DNA from 3 places in the Methylocystis sp. IM3 genome. Region 1 is predicted to be linked to each of the others. Evidence: riboswitches for the same ligand, from Rfam matches in the RefSeq annotation. Region 1 holds a riboswitch; each other region holds the start of a gene.
The links. A riboswitch is a leader RNA that binds a small molecule or an ion and turns the genes downstream of it on or off. The one in region 1 is predicted to bind cobalamin.

Region 1 (7,630 bases):
TGCGCGCTGAACGCGTCGAGCGCCGGCGCGCTGTCGCCCGCGCGGTCGAGCGCATGGCCGCCAGAGGCGAGAAAGGCGCGGGCGAGATCCTCGCGCGAAGCCCATTCGCCGCGCACCACCTTGTCGCCGATGCCGAGGCCATAGGCTCCCTGCGCCGCGCCGAAGACGCGGGTGAGTTCCGAAGCCTCCTTCAGCGGATTGAAGTCCGCGTCTTCGTCCAATGCGGCGACGGCGCGCACGGCGTCGTCGAAGAGTGCAATGAGGCCGGGAAACATGTCGCGGAAAAGCCCCGAGACATGGAGCGTCACATCGACGCGCGGGACGTCGAGCCGGGCTTGCGGCAGGATTTCGAACCCGATGACGCGCGCGCTCGCATCGTCCCAGCGCGGCGCAACGCCCATCAAGGCGAGCGCCTGCGCGACATCCTCGCCGCCGGTGCGAATGGTGGCGCTGCCCCAGAGATCGAGCATGATCGCGCGCGGGAATTCGCCGTGCGTCTGAGCATGGGCGGTCATGATCTCGCGCGCGGCGCGGCGGCCGATCTCATAGGCCGTCCGCGTGGGCGCGTGGCGCGGGTCGATGCAATAGAGGTTGCGGCCGGTGGGCATCACGTCGGCGCGGCCGCGCGAGGGCGCGCCGGCGGGGCCGGGCTCCACGAAACGGCCCGCGAGCGCCGCGATCAACGCCTTTCGCTCGGAGGCGGCGCAGGCGTTGCGCGCCGGGTCGGCGTCGGCGCGGCCGAACACATGCAAGCCGTCGCCGATGCGCAGCTCCTTCAGATCGCACATCCAGGCGTCGAGCCGCGCCAGCGTCTCCGCGAGATCGGTCTCGCGCGTAACGCCGCATTCCTCGGCGAGCCCGATGCGCTCGGCTTCATCCAGAATGGCTCCCGCGATCAACTTGGCCCGGCGCGGATCGAGCGCGGCGGCGGAGGCGTATTCATCGAGGAGCGTCTCGATCGTCTGCGCCTTGTCGTAAAGGTCGGCCGTCATGAGCGGCGGCGTGAGATGGCCGATGACGACGGCGCTCGTGCGGCGCTTGGCCTGCGCGGCCTCGCCCGGATCGTTGACGATGAAGGGGTAGACGAGCGGCGTCGGCCCGAGGACCGCCTCCGGCGCGCAGCCTTGCGACAGCATCACGGATTTGCCCGGCAGCCATTCGAGCGTGCCATGCGCGCCGAGGTGAATCAGCGCGTCGATCTCGCGGACGTGACGCAGCCAGAGATAGAAGGCGACATAGGCGTGGCGCGGCGCCCGCTGCATGTCGTGATAGGTTTCGTAACGCTCTCCGCGCGCGCCGCGATCCGGTTGCAGGGCGACGACGAGAGCGCCGGCCGTGACGCAGGAGAAGCGGAAGGCGCCGTTTACGACCGCCGGATCGTCGTCGGCCGCGCCCCACGTCTCCTCCACGGCCCGGATGAAATCGGTGGGCAGGGCCGCGTGGAGGCGGCGGTAATCGGCGAGCGGGAAATCGACGCAACAGGCGCCGTCTTCGAGCGAGCGGACGAGCGAGCGCCCGTCTCCTGCGCGCGCAAGCGAGGCGTCGCCGAGCCTGTAACCCGCAATTTGCAACGCCGAGACGATTTCGCTGGCGCTCGCTTCGGCGTCCAGCCCGATGGCGTAACCGCCGCGTCCGCGACGCGCGGGATAATCCGAAAGGACGAGCGCGAGGCTTTTCTCGGCGTTGGGCTTGCGGCGCAGCCGCGCCCAGTTGGCTGCGAGATCGGCGACGAAGGCGATGCGCGTCGGTTCGGGCGCATGGCGCGGCTCGTCGAACTCGGCGGCGCTACGCGCGGCGATTTCCTTGAAGGAGATGGCGCGGGTGAAGATGCGGCCGTCGACTTCCGGCAGCACGACATTCATCGCCAGATCGGCCCCATTGGCGCCGCGCGCGGAAGCGGTCCAGGCGTCGCGCGTCGAGGTCGCGAGCGCGACCTGCAAGACAGGCGCGTCGGCGCGGTCGAGCACGCCGCCGCCGTCGCGCCGCGCCGAGAAGGCGGTGGCGTTGAGGATGACGTCGGGCGCGAAGCGATCCAGCGATTGCGCGACGAAGGCTTCGCTCTCGGGCTCCTTCAGGCTCGCGACATAGGTCGCCTCGACGCAGAAGCCGCGTGCGCGCAAAGCCTCGGCGAGCGCCGCGATCGGCGCGACATCGTCCGCGAGATAGAGCGAGCGGTAGAAGAGGATCGCAGCGCGCGGCGCATCCGCGGGCGCCTCGCGGCAAGCGGCCTCGAAGCGGCCGGCGCTCGCGACAGGGACGCTCTCGCGCCAGACGGCCGGGCGCCCGGAGAGTGTGGACGCATAGCCGAGAAAGGATCGCAGATTATCCGGCCCGCTATCCTGGAAGTAACGCCAGATGCGCGCGAGCGCCGCGTCGTCCAGCGTCGACGCATTGGAGAGGCGCATGTCGGCGACCGTGTCGCCAGGCACGATCGCGAGCGCGAGGCCTCTGCGCCGCGCGAGCGCCTCGAGCTGCCCGACGCCATAGGCCCAGTAATCCTTGCCGCCGAGCAGGCGCACCACGACGAGCTTCGCATGGCGCGCGACCGAGTCGAGATAGAGATCGACGGAGTAGGGGTGCTTCAGCTGTGCGAGCTGTGCGCAGCGCAGGCTCGGTAGCGCCGCGCGCGCTTCATCATGCAGGCGCGCGACGAGACGCAGCTCCGAATCCGAGAAGGAAAGGAAAACAATTTCGGCCGGAGACTGGCCGAGATCCGTCGCCGCGCCGGCGTCGTCGAGACTGTGAAGATCGCGCGGGAGAAGATGCATGGCGCGTCACGGCTGGGCCAGCGCGGCGATGATGGCGTCGCGGTCGAGCCCCTTTTCGCCGATGACGACGAGACGGCTGGCGCGATTCTCTCCCGGCTTCCAGGCGCGATCGAAATGATGCTGGATGCGCGCGCCGACGCCCTGCACGAGGAGCCGCATCGGCTTGCCGGCGACCTCGACGAAGCCCTTTACGCGCAACACGTCGTGATCGCGTGCGACGGCGGCCAGTTTCTCGGCGAGCGCCGCCGGTTCGGAGATGGCCGGCAGGCTCACGACGAAACTGTCGAAATCGTCGTGGTCGTGATCAGGCTCGGCGTCGTGGTGCGAGGGACGGTTGTCGAGATCGCTCTCCGCGGCCGCCGCGAGGCCGAGCAGAACCAGCGGATCGACCCGACCCTGGCGCGCGCGCACGAGTTTGACGGCTGAGCGGGCGCCCGAGGAGAGCTGCGCCGCGACGTCGCGCTCTTCCGTTTCGTCGAGCAGATCGGTCTTGTTGAGAATGACCAGATCGGCGCAGGCGAGCTGATCCTCGAAGACTTCTTCCAGAGGATTGTCGTGGTCGATCGTCTCCGTGGCGGCGCGCTCCTCGGCGATCGCGTCGGGATCGTCGGCGAAGCGGCCTTCCGCGACAGCTTTCCCATCGATCACCGCGATCACGCCGTCGACGGTCAGCCGCGAGCGGATGGCCGGCCAGTCGAAAGCCTTCACCAGCGGCTTCGGCAAGGCGAGACCGGACGTTTCGATGATGATGTGGTCGGGCCGCTTCTCATGCGCGAGCAGCGCCTCGATCGCCGGCACGAAATCGTCGGCGACCGTGCAGCACAGGCAGCCATTGGCGAGTTCGACGATGTTTTCTTCCGGGCAGTTCTCGACGCCGCAGGCGCGCAGGATCTCGCCGTCGACGCCCACATCGCCGAACTCGTTGATGACGAGGGCGAGGCGCCGGTCGCCGGCGTTCTCCAGCACATGGCGGATCAGCGTGGTTTTCCCCGCGCCGAGAAAGCCGGTGACGATGGTTGCGGGAATTTTCTGCGCGCTCATGCCGCCTCCGTTTCGTCGCGTGACGCCAGCCGCCAGACAAGGCCGGCGAGCGCGCCGGCGAGCACCCAGCACGCCGCCTGCACGGCGAGCGAGGCGGCGGCGAAGCGCGCGGCGAGTTCGGCGGGAACCGTGCTCTCCGGCGCCGCCGGCGTGGGCCAGAAGAAATGCGGCGCAACGAGCAGCGCGGCGCCGAAGGCGCGGGCGGCGACGGACTCGCCGCGCAAAAGCGCGAATAGTCCGACCCCGGTCGACGCGGCCGTCGCCAGCCACCAGAGCTGACGGCCGGCGAGATCGGTCTCGGCCGCGCCCGGAAGCTGCGGGGCGAGGCCGAGGCTCGTCGCGAGCCCGGTCGCGGCGAAGGCGCAGGCGCCCCAGAGCGCGGCGCGGCGCGGGCCGATGGCGTCGCCGGAAAAGAGCATGCCGGCGAGCAGGATCAGCGCATAGCCGGTGGAGACGGCGATCGTCGCGACGCTTGTCGCCGCCGTCCGGCGCAGGCCCTCGAAGGCGGGCGCGGCCTGTTCCGCGGCGTCATGCGCATGCTGCGCCGCCTCATAGACCTCGGCGGCGAGGATGAGGGGAGTCGTGGTGACATGCTGCAGGGCCGCGACGGCGAGGCCCGCAACAATGCCGGCGACGAGGCCGGCCGCCAGAAGGCGCGCGATCACGGGTCGCGTGGCGCGGCGGCTAGTGGCAGGGGAAGGAAAGCGCGTGGCGCGAATCATGCGCCGCGTCGTGGACGCCCTCGGAATTGGCGAAACCCGCGCCATAGACCAGGCCGAGGCCGAGGAGGAAGGCGACGAAAGCCGCCTTGAGGGTGTCGGCCTTCGAGGTCGAAAGCGAGCGGACGGCGGCGGTGTTCGTGTTCATCGAGCGTCTCCCTGCCGCCCCACCGGCGGCGAAATATTGTGACAGGCGACAAGGCGTCGCCGCGACGGCAGGTCTCCTGGCTTCCGGGTCCACCATCCGCGCCGCCTTCCCAAGCTCTGGAGCTCAGTGGCCGATGGCGCGGCCTTCCCGGATACAGTTGCGGGGGCAGCCGCGGCTTTGGGCGTGCCCGCACCGCGTTCCCTCTTCGCCTTCTTGCGAAGGACCGTCGCAATCAGTCATATGCGCAGGCGCCATAGACGTCAAATGGGAGCCAGCCTTGACCGAAGAAGAAAGCGACGCGGCGCGCCGCCACCGCGCCAAGATGGAAAAGCGCAAGGCCGTTCAGGACGCGGAGGTCGCCGGCAAGACCATCGCGCAGAAGGGCCTGCTGATGGTCCATACAGGTCCGGGCAAGGGGAAATCGACCGCGGCCTTCGGCCTCGCCTTGCGGGCGCTCGGCCATGGCTGGAAGGTCGGCGTCGTGCAGTTCGGCAAGGGCCAGTGGCGCAGCGGCGAGCGCGAAATGCTGGAAAAGCTCGGCGCCGTTTCCTGGCATACGCTCGGAGAGGGCTTTACCTGGGAGACCCAGGATCGCGCGCGAGACGAAGCCGCCGCCCGCCGCGCCTGGGAGACAGCCTGCGAACTGATGGATGATCCCGAGATCCGCCTGCTGCTGCTCGATGAATTGAATATTTCGCTGCGCTACGACCATCTGCCGATGGATGAGGTTCTCGCCAGGCTCGCCGCGCGCCGCGCCGATCTTCATGTCGTCGTCACAGGGAGAAATGCGAAGCCGGAACTTGTCGCGGCAGCCGATCTCGTCACCGAAATGACTCTGGTGAAGCATCACTTTTCGGCTGGCGTGAAAGCGCAGGAGGGAATCGAATTCTGATCGACGTCAGCCCTGGCGCGTCTGCTGCAATTTCTCGGTAGCTGCTGTCCATGTGTCGGCGATCGACCGTTTGACCGAAGCGACTGCGCGCCACAGCGCCGCCGCCGCCTTGACGGGCGGCGTGACGAGCATTCCCAGAGCGGAGTGCGGGTCGACGCTTTCCTCGTCCGCGCCATAGACGAGCCGTGGGTTTTTTTCCGGAGGGATTTCAAGCGTTCCGAACATCCAGTCCCACACCGCGAGCACGCTGCCGAGGTTGCGATTGAAATGCTGAGGGTCCTTGGAGTGGTGAATTTGATGATGCGCCGGGCTCAGGACGAAATGGCCCCAGAGGCCTCGGAACGGAATCCAGAATTCGGAATGCTGGAGATGTCCGATCGTCCAGAGGAAAATGATGAAAAGGACATTCTTCCCCTCCACGGAGAAGAACTCGGCTTTCTGCCCGTAGAGATATTCGAGCACGCCGGACGCGGCGCCGATGAACAGGGCAAGCATATAGCCGAAAACGACGCTGTCGATGGGATGGTTTCTGTAGTTCGTCAACGGCGTAAGGACGTCGGCAGTGTGGTGGAGCTTGTGAAGCTCCCACAAGAATGGAACCCTATGCTTGAGATAGTGGTCCAGATAATAGCCGATCTCATAGGCAAGAAAGAGAACAACGGTCGAGACAGCCTTCATCTTGAAGTCGCAGCACTCGACAGGCTCGGCCGGGCCGAACGCGCTGTTGAGCATCGCGTGCACGCCAGTCGAGACGGTATTCAATGAAACGACCAGCGCGCCGACGACGACCGGCATGAAAACCACGCTCAGAACGAAAAGCTTGATGTCCGCGTGAACAGAGGCGCGCGTCAGAATTTTCTTGGCAAGAACGGCCCGCGCGATGACCCTCGGAAAAACCCGGCCCCGCCGTTTTTTCTGGCGGTAGCCCAATGCAAGGAGCGCGACGCCAAAAGAGGTCGCCAAAGAATAGACCGATAGGACCGAGCCCGCCGAAAATAATTCGTTCCCGACCCTGTGAAGGGAAACGTGGAGGGCGGCGTTGAGGTCCATCTTGTGTTGTTGCGTCCGAAGGAGGCGGCGCTCGCGGACTTGCTCCGCCGCAGATGATGCCGCCCTTTATAGCCCCGATTTACCCATCGGGCGAGGGTTCGAGCGGGCGAGTTGCGGTTCAGGCGTTCTCGGTTCTCGAGCAATTTGAAGAACCGGCGTTCCGTCGTCGGCAGAGCGACGATGTGGGTTCAAAAAGCAGAAGCCGACGCCCGATCAAGTCGATAGCGTCGGCTCCAGATCGGCCTCGCCGTAAGACGGCGGACCGCCCTTGCGCGAGGACGAAGCCGGGGAGGCCACCCCGGCAAGTCCTCAGGCAGGGGTATTACTGAATCATGCGGGCGGTCGAGCCGGTGCCGGCGGTGCCGAACTGCTCGCGGTTGTTGCCCGTGCCGTTGGAGCCTTCCGGAGAGATCCAGTCCGGAACCCAAGTGAGAGCCACGACAACGAAGCCGATGAAAGCAGCAGCCCAGATCAGCATCTTGCCGAGGTCGCCGGAGCTATGAACGTTGACGGCCATGCGTTTTCCCCCTGTTGTTTTTTTACCAGAATGCTTGCCGCATCGAGGTAACCCTAGCTCGATTCAAAACGCTTGGCAATGCGCCTGACATAGCTATTTTTGGACGCTCAAAAGTGGCACGTATGCGTGTAAAAACAATGATGTAATGTGCGACAACTGGTCGCGGCTCAAATAATTTTTGCGGCGGAAAAACGAAAGTCTTCGAGCTCCCGAGGCCTTTCCCCGCGCCTCCGCCGGCGGGGGGTCCGCGACTGTTGTGGCCAGCCTATTGCTCCCTGCGAGCGCTTCGCCTATAAGCGCGCGCATTCCACAGGCGAGGATTTCGTGGCGTCTGATCAAAGACGTCGCTTCCGGTGGCCGGTTCCCGGCTTTCCCAACCTTCGCCGAGGCTCAACCGGAGAAAAGAACCATGGCGCTTCCTGATTTCAACATGCGCGGCCTTCTCGAGGCGGGCGCTCATTTCGGTCACCAGGCGCATCGCTGGAACCCGAAGAT
Region 2 (7,630 bases), on a different contig from region 1:
ATCGTGCGGGATATGCGCGCCACCTTATCCCCTCCCCAAAAAAAGGCGCGCAAGGCGAGAGTCGTTCAACGTGAGCGGCTCTCGCTGTTTTTCAGGGCAGCATCGTCTCCTTATCACCATCGTTTGCAACCACATTCGCACTCGGTTTCCTGTTGGCTGTTCTCGCTTCACCCTTCCAATCAAGGTGGCGGTTGGAATGGGACAACGCGGCCCGCCTATTCTGGAAGGCTATCAATCAAATAAGCAAGAGCGAGGCCATTAATCCTCCCGATCGGTGACTTTCATTGGCAGCCCGCTCTATGCCTCGCCGCCGAGGACGCCGGTATCCTCAACTGAAGAGGTGTCTCCGGGAGACTGGCTCAGTACGGCGACGGCACGACGCGAATCTTAGCCATCATGCCTCCATCCTCATGTTCGAGAATGTGGCAGTGATAGACGAAGTCTCCAAGCTCGACGAATGGGATATCGAGCGTTACGGGCGTCGAAGCGCAGTGACCGCCACGCCATTGCTCTATTGAACAGACGCCGCTCTGGTTGTTCGTCACTTGATCCCGGATCGACGCGTCTGGCGCCGCCACGCCAAGCGGCAGGTTGTCCTCCACGATCCCGTAGCCAACCCCGGAGCGGGGCTTCAGGGAATTCGGCGAAGAAGAGGACGCATTGGCTTCGACCGGCCTGAATTTTGTCTGATGGATATGGAAGTTATGATTTTCGGTCGAAAGCTGCACCAGCTCCCATGTTTCGTGGATGGGCGTCTGCCCCGGGCCAAGCGGCAGGCAAACGCTTGGCTTCATCGGGTCGAACCGCGTGACGGGCAATTGCGTGCCCGGCACCGGAACCCCGCGTTCATCGACTTCTTCGTAACCCAGTCCAAAGCTGTCATCTACAGCGAGGTCCTCGAGCCCGAAGAAAATCCGCCGACGATGCCCTGACGGGAGCGCCTTGCAATTCGCGGGCAACGGCGCGGCCTGTGCGCTCGGTACGGGCGACGAAAATATGCCGCCCGCCTGCGTCATTTTTAGCGCATCCCCGCTCACGGCGATGGCAGGTTGCGACAGGCTGAACGAGCTCCCTTGCTTGAATTCAACCCTGGCGAGGTCGATGGCGGGCCAGGCGTCGCCGCTCCCCATTGTCAGTCCGGTCATCTTGAAAGTCGCCAAAGCATTTCTCAGAGGAGAAGTGACGCGTCCGGCTCCGTCGCGGTAAGTCACCCATAGCTCGGCGCGGGCGCTCGGCATCATGACAAGCTCGCTCACGCACACCGGAAGGGTGCGAATGTCGGACGCTGTTTGAGGGCAACGCGCGACTTTGAATTTTGCGCCGGCGAGCCGAACCACCGTATCGATCGGCGTGTCCTGCGGCAGGTTCACGCTGACGCCATCGACGGCGACAAGTTGCATGACGATCGGCTGCTGTGTCGCATCGGCGACAAGCTGCAAGCGGTAAGACAGACTGCCGGAGGCGTTGGTGAGCCGCCAAAATTCGCCCTGCGGCGCTTGGACAGGAATCGTTGGGAATTGTTGACCGTTGATGGTGAAATACCATTTGCCGCCAAGATAATTATTCCCCTCGTCCCTGCTGTTGTCGGCGCCGGTACAAGACCCTTGCCTCACCTCGCCGGGGGCGGGAAACTGCCGGCAGAAATCCGGGTCCTGCTGATTGAGGACTTCGCCATTGGCGACCGCGACGGGGTCGCTTTCGAACGCGATGTTACCCGCGGCAAGAACCTGCAAGTCCTTGAGGATCAAATGGCGGACGGCTGGTTGACCGCCAACCGAGCCGCCGCCAGCGTAATCGCCGACATTGCCAATCGTAATAATTCCCGCAAGGCCGCTCGACACCTGATTGAGCGCGAGCCCGTGAACGTGCGGATGGAACCAAAATAGCCCCGACGGGTGGTTCTTTGGGATGTCGATGCGGTAATCGACAGAATCCAGAACTAGCTGCCCGTGGTCGTGCGCTCCCTGCGAAACGAGCTGCCAATTGACGTTGGCAGAGTTGAATACGCTGACGAAGACGTAATCGCCGAAAGTCGGATCGCTTATTGTAGGCGCGCGCGGCGGCACGATCAGGCCATGCGTATGGATGTTCGAGGGATTGGACGGCAAACTCTCTCCGCCCGCGTCAGCGGCGTGCGCGACCTTGGCGGGGTCAAGCTTTGGCAGGCGATTGACGAAGCGCATTTTGAGCGTATCGCCGGGCTGCAACGCGAGCCGAGCGCCGCCATAATCCGCGACTGTCGATGATCCCGCCGGACATTGATTGCCCGTCGAGGGCCGCGGGCAGATTTCATAGACCCAGCCGACCGGATTGACTGGCGCGCCTCCCGGCGGCGCAAAGGAGATGGTCGGAACTGGCTTAGGCTTAGCGATGATCAGAAGATCGAGCACGCCAGAGCGGCTGGCAAAAACGGCGGGCTCTTTGAGCATATCCCCTGGAGCCGCCGCCGCATTAGAGCCAAGCGTGGAGAATAAAGCGGCGGCGGTCGCTATTCCCGCCATTCCTCGTCGAAATGGATAACCTCGGTTTGCCATCCCTGCTCTCATCTGCATCGTTTCGCGACTAAAATTTTGCGTTCAGCGTCACCCACGCCGAGCGGGGCGCGCCAGGCATGATGTTGTTGTTGTTGGTGGCGGCGACGTAATATCGCGCTCCAAGCAGGTTCTCGACATTGAGCTGCGCATTCACCCTTTCGCTCAATTTTAGATAGGCGGCGGCGTCGACGCGGGCGTAGCCGGGAACGATCACGGCGTTGTCGATCGCCGGGTAGAATTTGGCGTTGTAGATGACGCCTCCGCCCAGCCCCAAGACGCCCGGCCCCGCGCCAAAGAGCGACGACACGTCGACCTTATTCCAAAAGGAGAAGGTGTTGCGCGGCACGTTCGGCGTCACCTTGCCTGCGTAGACGAGCCACGGATCGATGGGGTTGGGGTTCGTGCTCGCATTCAGCACGCGTCCCGATTGCAGGCCGTAGCCGAGGGAGGCCTGCCACTCGTCAGTGATATAGCCGACGAGGCCGATCTCCCCGCCGCGCGTGCGCGTATTGGCGGAGACGGCGTTGAAGGCGCTGACCGTGACCGGCTGGTTTGAGCGATCAAGCTGATAGAGCGCGCCGGTCAAGAGCAGCCGCGGCGTGATTTGATACTTCACGCCCACTTCGAGATTCGAGAACCCCTGCGGCTGCAGCGCGGCGAGAGAGGGCGTCAGCACGACGAACTGATCGCTCGACGCCGGCAGGAAGGAGCGCGAATAGGCGAAGTAGACCGAAAGATCCTCGATCGGCTTGCCGACCACGCCCAGGCGTGGCGACCATTTGTTGGTGACGTTGCGAATGGTCTGGTTGATCGGGTCGACGATTTCTCCTTCCGCCTGTTCCGCCGCCTGACCGGCCGGGTCGGCGCCAGGCGGAAGCGGGAAGTCAGCGCCGCGGAAGGTCAGATCCAAATGATCGAAGCGCACGCCGGCGAGGATGTCGATGTATTTCGTAATCGCGATCTGATCCTGGAGGTAGCCAGAGGCGACGTCGAGATTCGTGTAGCGACGCTCGCGCGGGTCGCCATAGCTCATCGGCAGATAGAGCGCGGGGTTGAGGAACGGGGCGTCCACCGCCGTGGCGCTGCCGTCGCAGTTGACGACCAGATTCGTCTCGGGCGTGCCGAAGCACGAAAGATTACGTTCGCTCGCCGATCTCTGATTGCCGACCTCGGCGCCCGCGAGCAGCGTGTGCTTGATCTCCGGCGTCATATCGAAGCGATACACGAGATCCGTCTGGTTGAAGATGTTCGTCCGCGGCGTGTTGTGAACGTAGCCCTCGATTTCCATCTGGCCGCCGGGCGGTCCTTCGAAGAGAAGGACATTCTCGCCGGGGAAGGTGTTGGCGTAGCGTTTCCGGTAGCTCGCGAACATCGTGTGATTGCGGATCTCGAGACCGAAGTCGGTCTTGTGCTCCATGTTGAGATCGACGAGATTCACGTCGATGCGCGCGAAATTATTGGTCCGCGCCGTCGGAAAGGTGTTGCCAAAGAATTGGTAATACGGCGTCGGCGCCGGATAGCCGGGGATGAAAGAGGCGAGGCCCGCCGGGAAGCCCTCGATAAAGGATGGCGCGCCGATCGAGGGGATGCCGCGATCATTGAAGCGGCGATCATGGTAATGTTCGTAGCTCAGCGTGACGAAAGTCTTTTCGAGCGGCTTCCAAGTCAGCGTCGGATTGACGCCGTAACGCTCCATCTGGAAGTAGCTGCGATAGCCTTCCGACTTCTCGTAAAGCGCGTTGAGGCGCAGGGCGAGCGTGTCGGAACCGGCCTGACCGATGTCGGCCGTCACGCGCCGCTTTCCGAAGCTGCCGCCGACCACTTCAAGATTGCGGATCGTTTCGCCATCCGCCTTCTTGGTGAAGCGGTTGATGATACCGCCGCCGCCGCCACGCCCGAAGGTGAGCGCGCTCGGCCCTTTGAGAACCTCGACCGCCTGAATGTTGTAGAGATCGCGGTAATATTCGGCGTCGTCGCGAATGCCGTCCCGATAGAAGTCGGCTGATGTGTTCTGGCCGCGAATGGTGACGGCGTCCTTATTGCCCTCGCCGCCCGTCACCGTCACGCCGGGCACATAGGTCAGCGCCTGATCGAGGCTGTAGCTGGCGCGATCCTGAAGTTGCTGCTTGGTGAGGATCGTGATCGACTGCGGGATGTCGATGATCGGCGTGTTGGTCTTTGTCGCGGTCGAGGTGCCGCGCGCAACATAGCCAACGACGCCGCTCGGCCCGTAGCCCAGCACCTGTTCGGAAGGCACGAAGGGCCCCGGCTCGGAAGACTGCGCCGGGACCGACGGCGTCGGCGCCACAGCGGGCGCGTGAACTGGATGCGGCGCCCGAGGCGTCGGCGCGCGTGACGCCGTGCGACGCACGCCGCCGACGCTGATTGTTGGAAGCGATTGTTGTGCGACAGCGGGACATCCCGAAGCAAGGAGCGCCAGGGCGACGAAAAGCCTAAATTGCGAGCCATTCAAAGGTTTCGGGAACGCGATCGACGAAGTCACTATGGGTCCTCGCAAAAGGCTTGCTCGATTTCGGCCTACTCGGCCGTCGCCAATGAGTATTTGCCAGCGAGGAATTCAGTCAACATCACACGAAGATAGCTTGGAAATATTATAAATTTGTCCAATTGATTGGAGGATTTCCAACAACGGAAGATGAGAATTGTTCCATTTACGCCAGCACTATTTCTTCTTGACTGCGATATCAGCCTGCACACTTCCAGAAGGCGGCGTCAGCGCGCTTGGCAAACATGCGCGAAGATCTAGCCAAAATCCCTCCGAAAAAGCTCCTCGGGACGCTGGCGCGTTTGCAGTGGCGTGAATGCAAGGCTCCTGATTGTCAACGACGCGATTTTTCTCGGCCTGCCGTAAAGCGCCGGACAACTCGAAACGAAAATTCCGTTTACCGCGTCGGCCTGGCTGCGATTGAGGGTGCTTGCCGCTCAGGTCCGGCGGGGTGGCGGCGGCTCATCGGTTGGCTCCGGCTTGACACGCGCCATACCGAGCCTGTTTACTAATAACCAACGGTTCCCTACGGGATCAAAAGGGAATGCGGTGCGGGCGTCATCGTCCTAAGCCGCAGCTGCCCCCGCAACTGTAAGCGGCGAGCCAAGGTCCATAAAGCCACTGGGCGTAAGTCCGGGAAGGCGGACCGAGGCCACGACCCGCGAGCCAGGAGACCTGCCGTTGTTCGTGGTCACGCGCGAAAGCGTCGGGCGGGGTGCACCGAGGCGGCCTCAACTTCGTCGCTTCACGGGCGACGGGGTGAAGGTCAATCGCAGTGACGGTCCACGTCTGCTGCGAGTCAGCCATGTTTTTGTCGCATCGCCCTTCCGGCCTGTCAGTTTTCACGCTCGCCGTCGTGCTTACCGCTGTAACGACTGCCAATGCCCAGCAAGCCTTGCCAACCATTAGCATTGGCGCGCGACCGACCTCTCGGCCTCCTATTCAAGTCGCAACTCCCTCAAAACCACAACCAGCGCGGGTCGTTTCGACGATAGTCACCGCCGTTTCGGGTACTGCGCCCGCCCTTCCATCGAACGGTCCTAAGCCGCCGCCTTTAACCGCTGCAAGCGAAGCCTTCTTCACCGGCAAGGAAGTCAACGCCCTGCCCTTTTCACGCCCGGCGGAGGCGTTAGAGATTGTGCCGGGCCTTATTGTCAGCCAGCACAGCGGCGACGGCAAGGCCAACCAGTATTTCCTGCGCGGCTTCAACCTCGACCACGGCACGGACCTTGCGCTCTATCTCGACGGCACGCCGCTAAATATGCGGACGCATGGGCATGCGCAGGGTTATGCAGATTCGAATTTCTTAATCCCCGAGCTTTTATCCTATGTGCTCGCGCGCAAGGGACCCTACGACGCCCAGGACGGCGACTTCTCTTCGGCCGGGTCGATCTACCTTCAGTACAAGGACAAGATCGACAAGGGCTATTACCAGGTGACCGGCGGCAGTTTCGCCTATGCCCGGGCGCTCGCCGTCGCGCCTTACAAGAATATCAACGGCGGCGACGCCTATGGCGCGGTCGAGGCGCAATATTACAACGGCCCGTGGCAACGCGGCGATAATATGCGTCGCATCAACAGCGTGCTGCGCTGGTCGCGGGGCACGCAGGAAGACGGCATGTCGATCACAGCCATGGCCTACGCCAACAAATGGCATTCGACCGACCAGATTCCTGAGCGCGCGGTCAACTCCGGCCTGCTGTCGCTGTGGGGCACGCTCAACCCGACCGACGGCGGAAACATGTCCCGCTTCTCGCTCTCCGGTCGATGGAGCCAGACGGAAGGCAATCATCATTCGCGCGTGGAGTCCTACGCGATCCTCTCCTCGCTCGACCTCTACAACGACTTCACTTATTTTCTCGCCAATCCAGTGCTCGGCGACCAGTTCCACCAATTCGATCGCCGCGTGATGGCGGGCGTCAACGGCCAGCACAATGTCAAATGGGAGAGTTTTGGCCTGCCCGTCGAGACGCGCGTCGGATTCCAGAGTCGTTTCGACGGCGTCAATCTCGGCCTGCAGGACAGCTGTCGCCGCTTCCTCTACGACGCGGCGCGAGTGGACAATGTCGCCGAAGGCAGCGTCAGCCTTTGGACCGATACGGCCGTGCGCTGGACGCCCTGGCTGAAGACCATCACTGGCGGGCGTTTCGACTATTACGCCGCAAGCGTCAATTCACGGCAGAATTACTGGGGCGCGCCCAAGCTCCTCAATCCCGATGGCGTCCCGGTGGCGCTCTGGACAGGCCCGTTCAACAGCGGCTCCAAGGACGCCTCGCTGTTCAGCCCAAAAGCCTCGATCATTCTCGGGCCTTTCTACAAGACGGAGCTCTTCGCCAATTACGGCGAGGGCTTCCACTCAACCGACGCGCGCGGAACGGTGCAGACCTTCGCGACCTCCGAACTGTCCGAGCAGGGCGGGTTGCTCCGGGTCGCGCCCATCCCGCTGCTCGTGAAGTCGCGCGGCGCCGAACTCGGCGCGCGCACGAAAATCATCGACAGGCTCGAATCCAGCGTCGCCCTTTTCTGGCTCAATCTGGACTCCGAAAACCAGTTCGTAGGCGACACCGGCACGACAATTTTCGGCCGCCCG
Region 3 (7,630 bases), 2.1 Mb from region 1:
GTGATCGAAGAGTGCTCGACGGTACGGAGCGTAATCACGGATTTACGAGCGGCACAGTGTTCGGATGTCGCAGCGGTATAATGCCACACAGCATTCCGCTTCATCCTGCCCGAAGCTGCGACTGGCTCTGCGTAGACAGGTTTTTTCGTTCTTCCAAAATCTCATACGCAACTGGTTGAATGGCACACGCTCAAAATCAACGGACGATCGCCACCAGCCGAACCACTCTCTATCAGCGCGACGATACCAAAGACGCACTTTGGCAGTGCCGGATCAAGATCAAAGGTGACACCGGCTACGTGCGCAGGTCCACAGGCGAGCTGGAATTCGAGCGAGCCAAAGAGGCCGCACTGCTCATCCTCGGCGAAATGAAGCAGAGAGTCACTCAATCCCTACCTCTCAAGCGGAAAACCTTCTCTGATTGTAGCGGCGTGCCTGCGCGACGCAGAGACCCGGTGGAAGGAAGGCCGGAACAGCGAGGGGCGTTACGTCCTCATCAAAGGTACCGTTCATCGCTATCTCATGCCCTATTTCGGCAAACGAGACATCACGCTGATCCGGAAAAAAGACCTGATGGCCTACCGGGGATGGCGTCAGGACTATTGGGTCACAGGCCCCGGCTTCGAAGAGACCGGCGGGAAGAAAAAGCCGCCAACCCAAGCTAGGTTGAAGCAGGAGGGGACGGTCTCACGAGGCGTCTTCCTTCATGGCGTCGATCTCGGCGGTCCGCAGAACATGCTGCCGTTCCTCAAACACGAGAAAAGCAGCATCAATAAGCGCCCAGCGTTCACGCAGGACGAACACGAGAAACTGCGCCTGATCCTCATGGGGTGGCCATTTAAGAACCAACAACTCACGGGTCAGCCAAGACCGCACGCTTCTACGTTTCTACGTGATGATCATGGTCAATTCCGGCATGCGAGTTGGCGAGGCTCGCCCTCTAAAATGGCGAGATCTCGGCAGCTACAGCAATGATCACGGCACGTGGGACACGTGTACCGTCAGCGTCAGGCAGCGCGATCTTCATCGTTGACTGGAGCTTTACAGAAAATCGCCTTATCGGATATTCGGACATAGCCCCGATTTGAGCGGAGGTGCTTCGGGAGCACAACGACCTCCCGTTGCGTGATGCGAAAATTCGAGCATCAGAAATTTGGCCCAAGCTTTCTGATTCGGCTTGACGACTTCATCTATCTTCGGCTTCGATAGGCGCGATGGTTCCCTTCGGGGATCAAAAGGGAACTCGGTGCGCGCCAATAGGCGCTATGCCGAGGCTGCCCCCGCAACTGTAAGCGGCGAGCCTGAGGGCCACAAAGCCACTGGGGAATTTCCCTGGGAAGGCGGTTCCAGGCGGTGACCCGCGAGCCAGGAGACCTGCCATCGTTCGTGGTCACGCGCGAGAGCGTCGGGCGGGGTGCACCGAGGCGGTTGAAGGCTGTAGCTGAGCGCCAATGGGCGCAAAGTCAGCGGTCTTGAGACCATTCGCAGTGACGGCCCACGTTGCTGCGAGTCTGTAGCCCATGCCATCCGCTTTCCCGACCGCCCATAGAGGCGGTGTGAGCGTCATTGCGCGTCGTCGCTCGTCCCTGCTTTCATTCCTCCTATCAACGGCTCTCGTTTCCCCGGCTCTCAGCCAGGAGACCCTCCCGGTCATCCAAGTGGGCAAACCTAAGCCTATCCTTGGGCAGAACAGCTTCGGCTCTGGTGGTTCGGAGGCTGGAGAACAGGCCGCGACGGACAGCAATGGCGCCGAGATTGGCCCGGGCGCAAACGGAGAAATCTGCGCCAACGGGATCTGCAACAACCCCACCTCCTACGCCGCTCCCATCGAGTCCCTCGGGACCAAGGTCAACACGCCGGTGATGAATACGCCGGTCACGACGAAAATGGTCACCCAGCAGATGCTGCGGGACCAGCAGGTAATCACGCTGGACGAGGCCCTGAAGAACGTTAGTGGCGTCACAACGTCGGGCGGCGGCGACGCGGCGCTGGGGAATTCCTCCCGGCAAATCATCATTCGCGGCTTCCAAACTCAGAACTATTTCCGCGACGGGTTCCGCGTCGACAGCTTCGGCCTGAACTTTGCCGGCGCAAACACGTCCGAAATGGCCAATGTGGAAAGCGTCGAGGTCCTGAAGGGCCCTGCCGCCATCCTCTATGGCGCCGTGGAGCCGGGCGGCATCGTCAACATCAACACCAAGCAACCTCTGGCGAATGCTAACGCTTCGGTGCAGCAGCAGATCGGCAGCTATGCCGCCTACCGGACGGTCATCGACGCCACCGGTCCGGTCATTGCCGACAAGAATCTGCTTTACCGGTTCATCCTGTCCTACGAGAATAATGGCTCGTTCCGAAACCTCGACTACAACAACAATATCATGGTCAACCCCGTCGTCAGATATAACGTCGACGGTAGCACCTGGATCAGAGCCTCTACCCAATTCCAGCAGAATAGGTTTAATCAGGACTGGTATTACGTCCCTTATTACGGGATGTTCAATCCGCTGTGGCTGGGGCGTAGTTTCAATTGGGGACCACAGTCGCCCTATACGCAGCAGCAGAACTTCAGCGAAATCACCTGGCATCACGACTTCAACAAGAGCTGGTCGATCCAGCAGACCCTGTTCATGCAATTGCTGAGCAACAATTGGGCAAATAATGGCGGCACCACCTCCATTAGCGATTGCGTGACGCCGGGAAGCACAAGTTGCTATCTGCCTTGGGTGAATTTTATCCCCTTCTATCGGTCCTATTCACCGAACAATGTCCTTTTGAACTACACGTCCTATGCGTCCGACAACAGGCAGGCCGAATATGCGACGGCGATCAATCTTGTCGGGCATTCCAATACCGGAGAGGCCGCAAGCCACACGCTTCTTTCCGGAGCTGATTTCTATCGTCACAATTTCCGGGGTCAGAACATGATCCCGCAGTATCCGGGAACCGTCGCCATGTTCGGCGCTCCATATCTCCCGACTCCCATTGGCGGACTCGTTCCCTACAACGCCACGCAGCAAAGCGCCGACAATTACGGCGTCTATCTGCAGGACCAGATCAAACTTCCCTATGGGATCAATGTGCTTGGCGGCGTACGCTGGCAATATATCGACAGCCGGACCGGCGCATCCGACAATACGAGCTTCTGTGGCCCCTACTCCTCGAATTGGTCCTCGGGAATCGCAGTTCCTTGTAATTTCGCCACGATCACCACCAACGGCCGTTCCGTTAGCCAGAGGATCACGCCTCGCGTTGGACTTCTTTGGCGCCCGGTCGAGTGGCTCAGTCTCTACGGAAATTATGCCGAGTCCTACAGCCCGAATTACAACGGCCTGTTGGTCTATGGCTCGAACCAGCCGACGCCTCCGAGCGCCGGCGAGCAGGAGGAAGTCGGCGTCAAGCTCTCCTTTTTCGACAACCGGATACAGGCCACGGCCGCCTATTATCATCTGACGAAGACAAATATCCCCGTCGGTATCCCCAACGACTTCGATCATGTGATGCTTATCGGTCAGGGGCGTTCACAGGGGCCGGAACTCGATGTCCAGGGCGAGATTCTGTCCGGCTGGGGTATGAATCTCGCCTACGCGAACACTGACGCCATTACAACCAAATCAAATCCCACGTATCTTGGGGTGCCGGTCGTCGGCCAGCCAATTCCGTTCGTTCCGCGCAACGTCGTTTCGCTGTCTTCGGCCTATGAGTTCAAGGACGGCCAGTTGAAGGGCCTCCGCTTTGGCGCGCGCTACGACTACACGGGCTACCTTCCCTTCTATCATGGCTCCAATGACGGCTCCTACATTTATGGTCAGTCGACGCCAAGCTATGGACTCGTCGCCCTCTTCTGCGCCTACGAATTCAGCCTCGACCAGTTCAAAGTCGTCGCTCAGCTCAACGTGAACAATCTCTTCGACAAGACCTATTTCACGACGGGTGGCCTAGGTCCGCAAGCCTTCGACTATGAGCATCCCGGCGGCTACTCCCCGCCATTCACCAATCCGATCCAGACGGGGTGGAACATGCCCGCTTACAACTTCAACGTCATTGGCGCGCCGCGAAGCTTTCGCGGATCGATCAAAGTGTCGTTCTAAGTGTCTCATTCCGAGAGGAGCGTAAGAATGACGTCCCTTGAGAGTAGTGCCGCGAAAGAGGAAAAAGACGTGCAAGCCGTTGCTGACTACACACCGACACGAACAATCGAGCCAGACGGAACGCCGCTCGACGTGTTCGCCATGCCGACCGACCCCGCGAGCCTCGAGGAGCTGCTTCGCGATCTCTTCGAGAACCACTGGCAGGAGATCACCTTTGGCACCCTCATTCAGGGAGCCGCCTGGGAGATGAAGACCGATCGACCGCCAACGCGCATCGGCATGCTCGATGGCTATCTGACAGTCGCCTTCGGCGTTCCGCATTTCCATGTCTGCATCGGTGAGCACAAGGGACCCCGGAGCCGTCCGACATCGCCGGAATTGGCGCGCCATCGGCGCACGGCCCGGGCGGAAATCTATCGGCGGTTTGGCCGCTCCTGTGTTCCAATGTCCTGGGGCGTGCAGCTTTTCAACGGCGCAAATGAGCAGCAGATCACTGTGCTTCTACCCAATCCCTTCCTTCATCCGGAAACCGACAGGCTTCTGAAGGAGCCTGACTGGTCGCGCCTCGCCCTGTGGGACAAGCTCCGGGCGCGATGGTTTGGCCTCACTGAACCCGACCCTGTCGATCGGTCCGCGTGGCGCGGCGCACAGGCGTAAACGGTTTGACCGGCAAGGGACGCCCGCGCTGGTCAATTTACTGCTGCTATCAAAACCAAGGGGACTGATATGACCGCACTATACCTACGCTCCTTCATCTCCCGCCCCGCGATGGGAATTGGCGCACTTGCCGTCGCGAGCGTGCTATTCACCCTCGGCTTCGCCTGCGCGGTTCCGCTCGCTGCCTTTGCAGCCATCGCAGCTCTGTCCTTCGGACGGCGTGACGCGCTTCTCTCGGTTGGCGCGGTCTGGCTCGCAAATCAGTTTTGGGGCTTCACATTCATGCATTACCCGCTCGACGGCGAAACTCTCGCTTGGGGCGGCGCGCTCGGCGTCATTGCCGCATTCTCCTGCGAAGCGGCTGGTCAGCTGTATCGGCGGCTCCCGGGCGCGATTGGGGTCGCAGCCGCCTTTCTGGGGGCCTTCGTCGTCTACGAGGGAGCGTTGATCATGATCGATCTCATCATCGCCCAGAACGGTGATGATTTCGCATTTGCAGTCGTGACGAGGATTTTCCTGATCAACGCCTGCGCCTTTGGCGGTCTCCTGGCGATACGGGCGCTCGTTGCAAACGTAGCGCCGCGGCAAGTGGTGCCGCTCGCACCGCGCCACATTTGATCCACATCGCGGAGCGCCGGTCGATCGCCGGCGCTCGCAACCCAACCGCATGAAAATTGAAATGACAGAAGCGCCGTTTGAAATTGAGCTTGAGCTATCTTATCTCGTCGCTCGTTTCGGCTCCGCTCATCGCACACTGGGATGGTCGATCAACCGACCGGGATTTGGCTTGGTGCGCGAAGTCGTGTGGATTGAGGTCGGGCTGCCGGGTCTCGCCGAGGCCACCAAGGATCATACGGTCGCGCTGATTAGCAGCTTCTATCGCTCCGGCTCGCTCGTCTTCGGTGGCGGACATGTGGTCTTGCCCCTGCTTCAACAAGCAGTGGTGGCAAGAGGCTGGATCGGTAATGACTCGTTTCTCGCGGGCTATGGGGCTGCGCAGGCCGTCCCGGGGCCACTATTCACATTCGCAGCCTACTTGGGCGCTGCCATTAAAGCTGCGTCAAATGGTATACGTCGTCGCTCGGGTGTAAATTCGGCTCTCAGAGGGATCAACGCGACCGTGGTCAGCATTCTGTTGGCGGCCCTCTATACGCCGGTCTGGACGAGTGCAATTTTTGGACCCGCGGATTTCGGGCTTGGTGTTCTCGCTTTCCTCTTGCTCGTGCTTTGGAAGACGCCGCCATGGTTGGTTGGCGTTCTCGGCGCAGTCGGTGCTACGGCAATATCCAACTTCCCGGTTAGGCTATGATTGAGCTCGCGACCCGCTCTTACCCGGCACGACCATCAAGCCCCGAACCCACTTTTCCTCAAACTTTCATTCACACTTTCAACGCTCTACAGCCACCAAATCTGCTGCAGGCTATGTGGTATTGGCTCAGTTGAGATGACGTTTGAATGTGATTCTTATTACACGCACAGATGCTACACACGCAGATTTTAGCTCCGCAAAATTATTGATTCTAAAGCCATTACGTCATGGTTTATTACTATTCGCGCCAATCCAACTTTGCGTCGAATACACACGTTATAGACTATATAATCAGAGATTTAGGCGTCAGCATACTAGATGTTGGCGCCTATTTTTTACACACGCTCCGCACAGAACAAAGAATGACCTAAATTGGATTGATGGAATTTAAGCGTGTATTCGGCGTGAGCGTGGGTGGGATATTACACAGACGCTACACAGGCTGCGAGAACACGCTGGGCTGAAGAAAGGTTCAGGGAATAAGGCTTGGGAAAGTGCTACCCAGTTAGTCATACATCTGCGACAATCCCGCTACCAAAGGCGAGTGAAAGACTGAGCGCTTCCGTCCCATCATAAAGCGTGAGTGTTGCATGCCGTCGGAATTTGAAATCGGCTGCTTGAAGTCGATCGACCCGTCCATTCCGGTCCTTCGCTACCCCGACAAGACGGTGGTCTACGCACAAGGCGACCGTTTGGAGGGCCTTTTTTGTCTGCTGCACGGGATCGTCAAACTCTCTCATGTCACGGAAGGAGGAATGCAGTTGACCATCGACGTGATAGGAAAGGGAGAGGTATTTGGCACTGCTCTCTCAGATCATTTTTCCGATCACACGGCTGCATCACTTGGAGAAACTCAGGTTGCCCTAGTGTCGCATCAAAAGCTGAAGAGTCTAGCTTGTCATAGTCCAGACTTCGCGACGTTTCTCTTCGACCGACTGGAATCCCGGCAGAGGCGGACGGAGCGAAAGATGATAACTCTACTCACCAAAGGGCTCGAAACGCGGCTTGTTGAGATACTTCACGAACTCGCTTTGATGTTCGGGGCGCCGTGCCGGCACGGCTACGCTCTCGAAATACCTCTAACTCAACAAGACATTGCCGACCTCGTTTTCGCTAGTCGCCCAGCCGTGACCAAGGCTATGAACGCCTTGCGTCGCCGCGGCGTGCTTGATTACCGCCGGGATCTAATCTGTGTCGCCGCCGCCGCCTTCGTTACGTACGTATAGTCGTCTACTTGCCTTGTGACCTCGGTTACAGACACAGGCATCGGCAATACGTAGCTTCTCGGCATTCACGCCTTACCACCTTGAGGGCGATCGATACGGAGGATGCCATGAAGCCTATCACGCCAATCGCACATGGGTACCTAGACTATTTGACTGTACTGACCTTCTTGATCGCGCCGAAACTCATTGGCTTGGACGGATTTCCTGCATTCTTGTCGTACACACTAGCCGGCGTCCATTTCGCACTCACGCTTGCTACCGATTTCCAGCTAGGTTGGCTGACGTGGCTGCAGTTCCGAATTCACGGGTGGATTGAAAAGGTCGTTGGCCCAGCCTTAGTTCTTATAGGT

Region 2: it holds a riboswitch for cobalamin, as region 1 does, so the genes downstream of both, WOC76_RS20705 (TonB-dependent receptor) here and WOC76_RS15365 (CbtB domain-containing protein) in region 1, are expected to answer to the same signal.
Region 3: it holds a riboswitch for cobalamin, as region 1 does, so the genes downstream of both, WOC76_RS04765 (TonB-dependent siderophore receptor) here and WOC76_RS15365 (CbtB domain-containing protein) in region 1, are expected to answer to the same signal.

Annotation. Positions count from the first base shown of each region.
Region 1 covers NZ_JBBPBZ010000002.1:2,750,876-2,758,505, reverse strand. Annotated here, with positions in the region: gene cobN (cobaltochelatase subunit CobN) at 1-2,768, opposite strand, end outside; gene cobW (cobalamin biosynthesis protein CobW) at 2,775-3,809, opposite strand; gene WOC76_RS15370 (CbtA family protein) at 3,806-4,474, opposite strand; gene WOC76_RS15365 (CbtB domain-containing protein) at 4,494-4,676, opposite strand; cobalamin riboswitch at 4,726-4,919, opposite strand; gene cobO (cob(I)yrinic acid a,c-diamide adenosyltransferase) at 4,954-5,568, shown strand; gene WOC76_RS15355 (sterol desaturase family protein) at 5,575-6,618, opposite strand; gene WOC76_RS15350 (hypothetical protein) at 6,941-7,135, opposite strand; gene WOC76_RS15345 (30S ribosomal protein S2) at 7,545-7,630, shown strand, end outside.
Region 2 covers NZ_JBBPBZ010000004.1:108,473-116,102, reverse strand. Annotated here, with positions in the region: gene WOC76_RS20715 (multicopper oxidase family protein) at 360-2,429, opposite strand; gene WOC76_RS20710 (TonB-dependent receptor) at 2,563-4,791, opposite strand; cobalamin riboswitch at 5,543-5,737, shown strand; gene WOC76_RS20705 (TonB-dependent receptor) at 5,846-7,630, shown strand, end outside.
Region 3 covers NZ_JBBPBZ010000002.1:618,683-626,312, reverse strand. Annotated here, with positions in the region: gene WOC76_RS04775 (hypothetical protein) at 162-389, opposite strand; gene WOC76_RS04770 (hypothetical protein) at 523-975, shown strand; cobalamin riboswitch at 1,199-1,396, shown strand; gene WOC76_RS04765 (TonB-dependent siderophore receptor) at 1,557-4,088, shown strand; gene WOC76_RS04760 (DUF7676 family protein) at 4,158-4,745, shown strand; gene WOC76_RS04755 (hypothetical protein) at 4,815-5,363, shown strand; gene WOC76_RS04750 (chromate transporter) at 5,413-6,054, shown strand; gene WOC76_RS04745 (Crp/Fnr family transcriptional regulator) at 6,645-7,280, shown strand; gene WOC76_RS04740 (hypothetical protein) at 7,388-7,630, shown strand, end outside.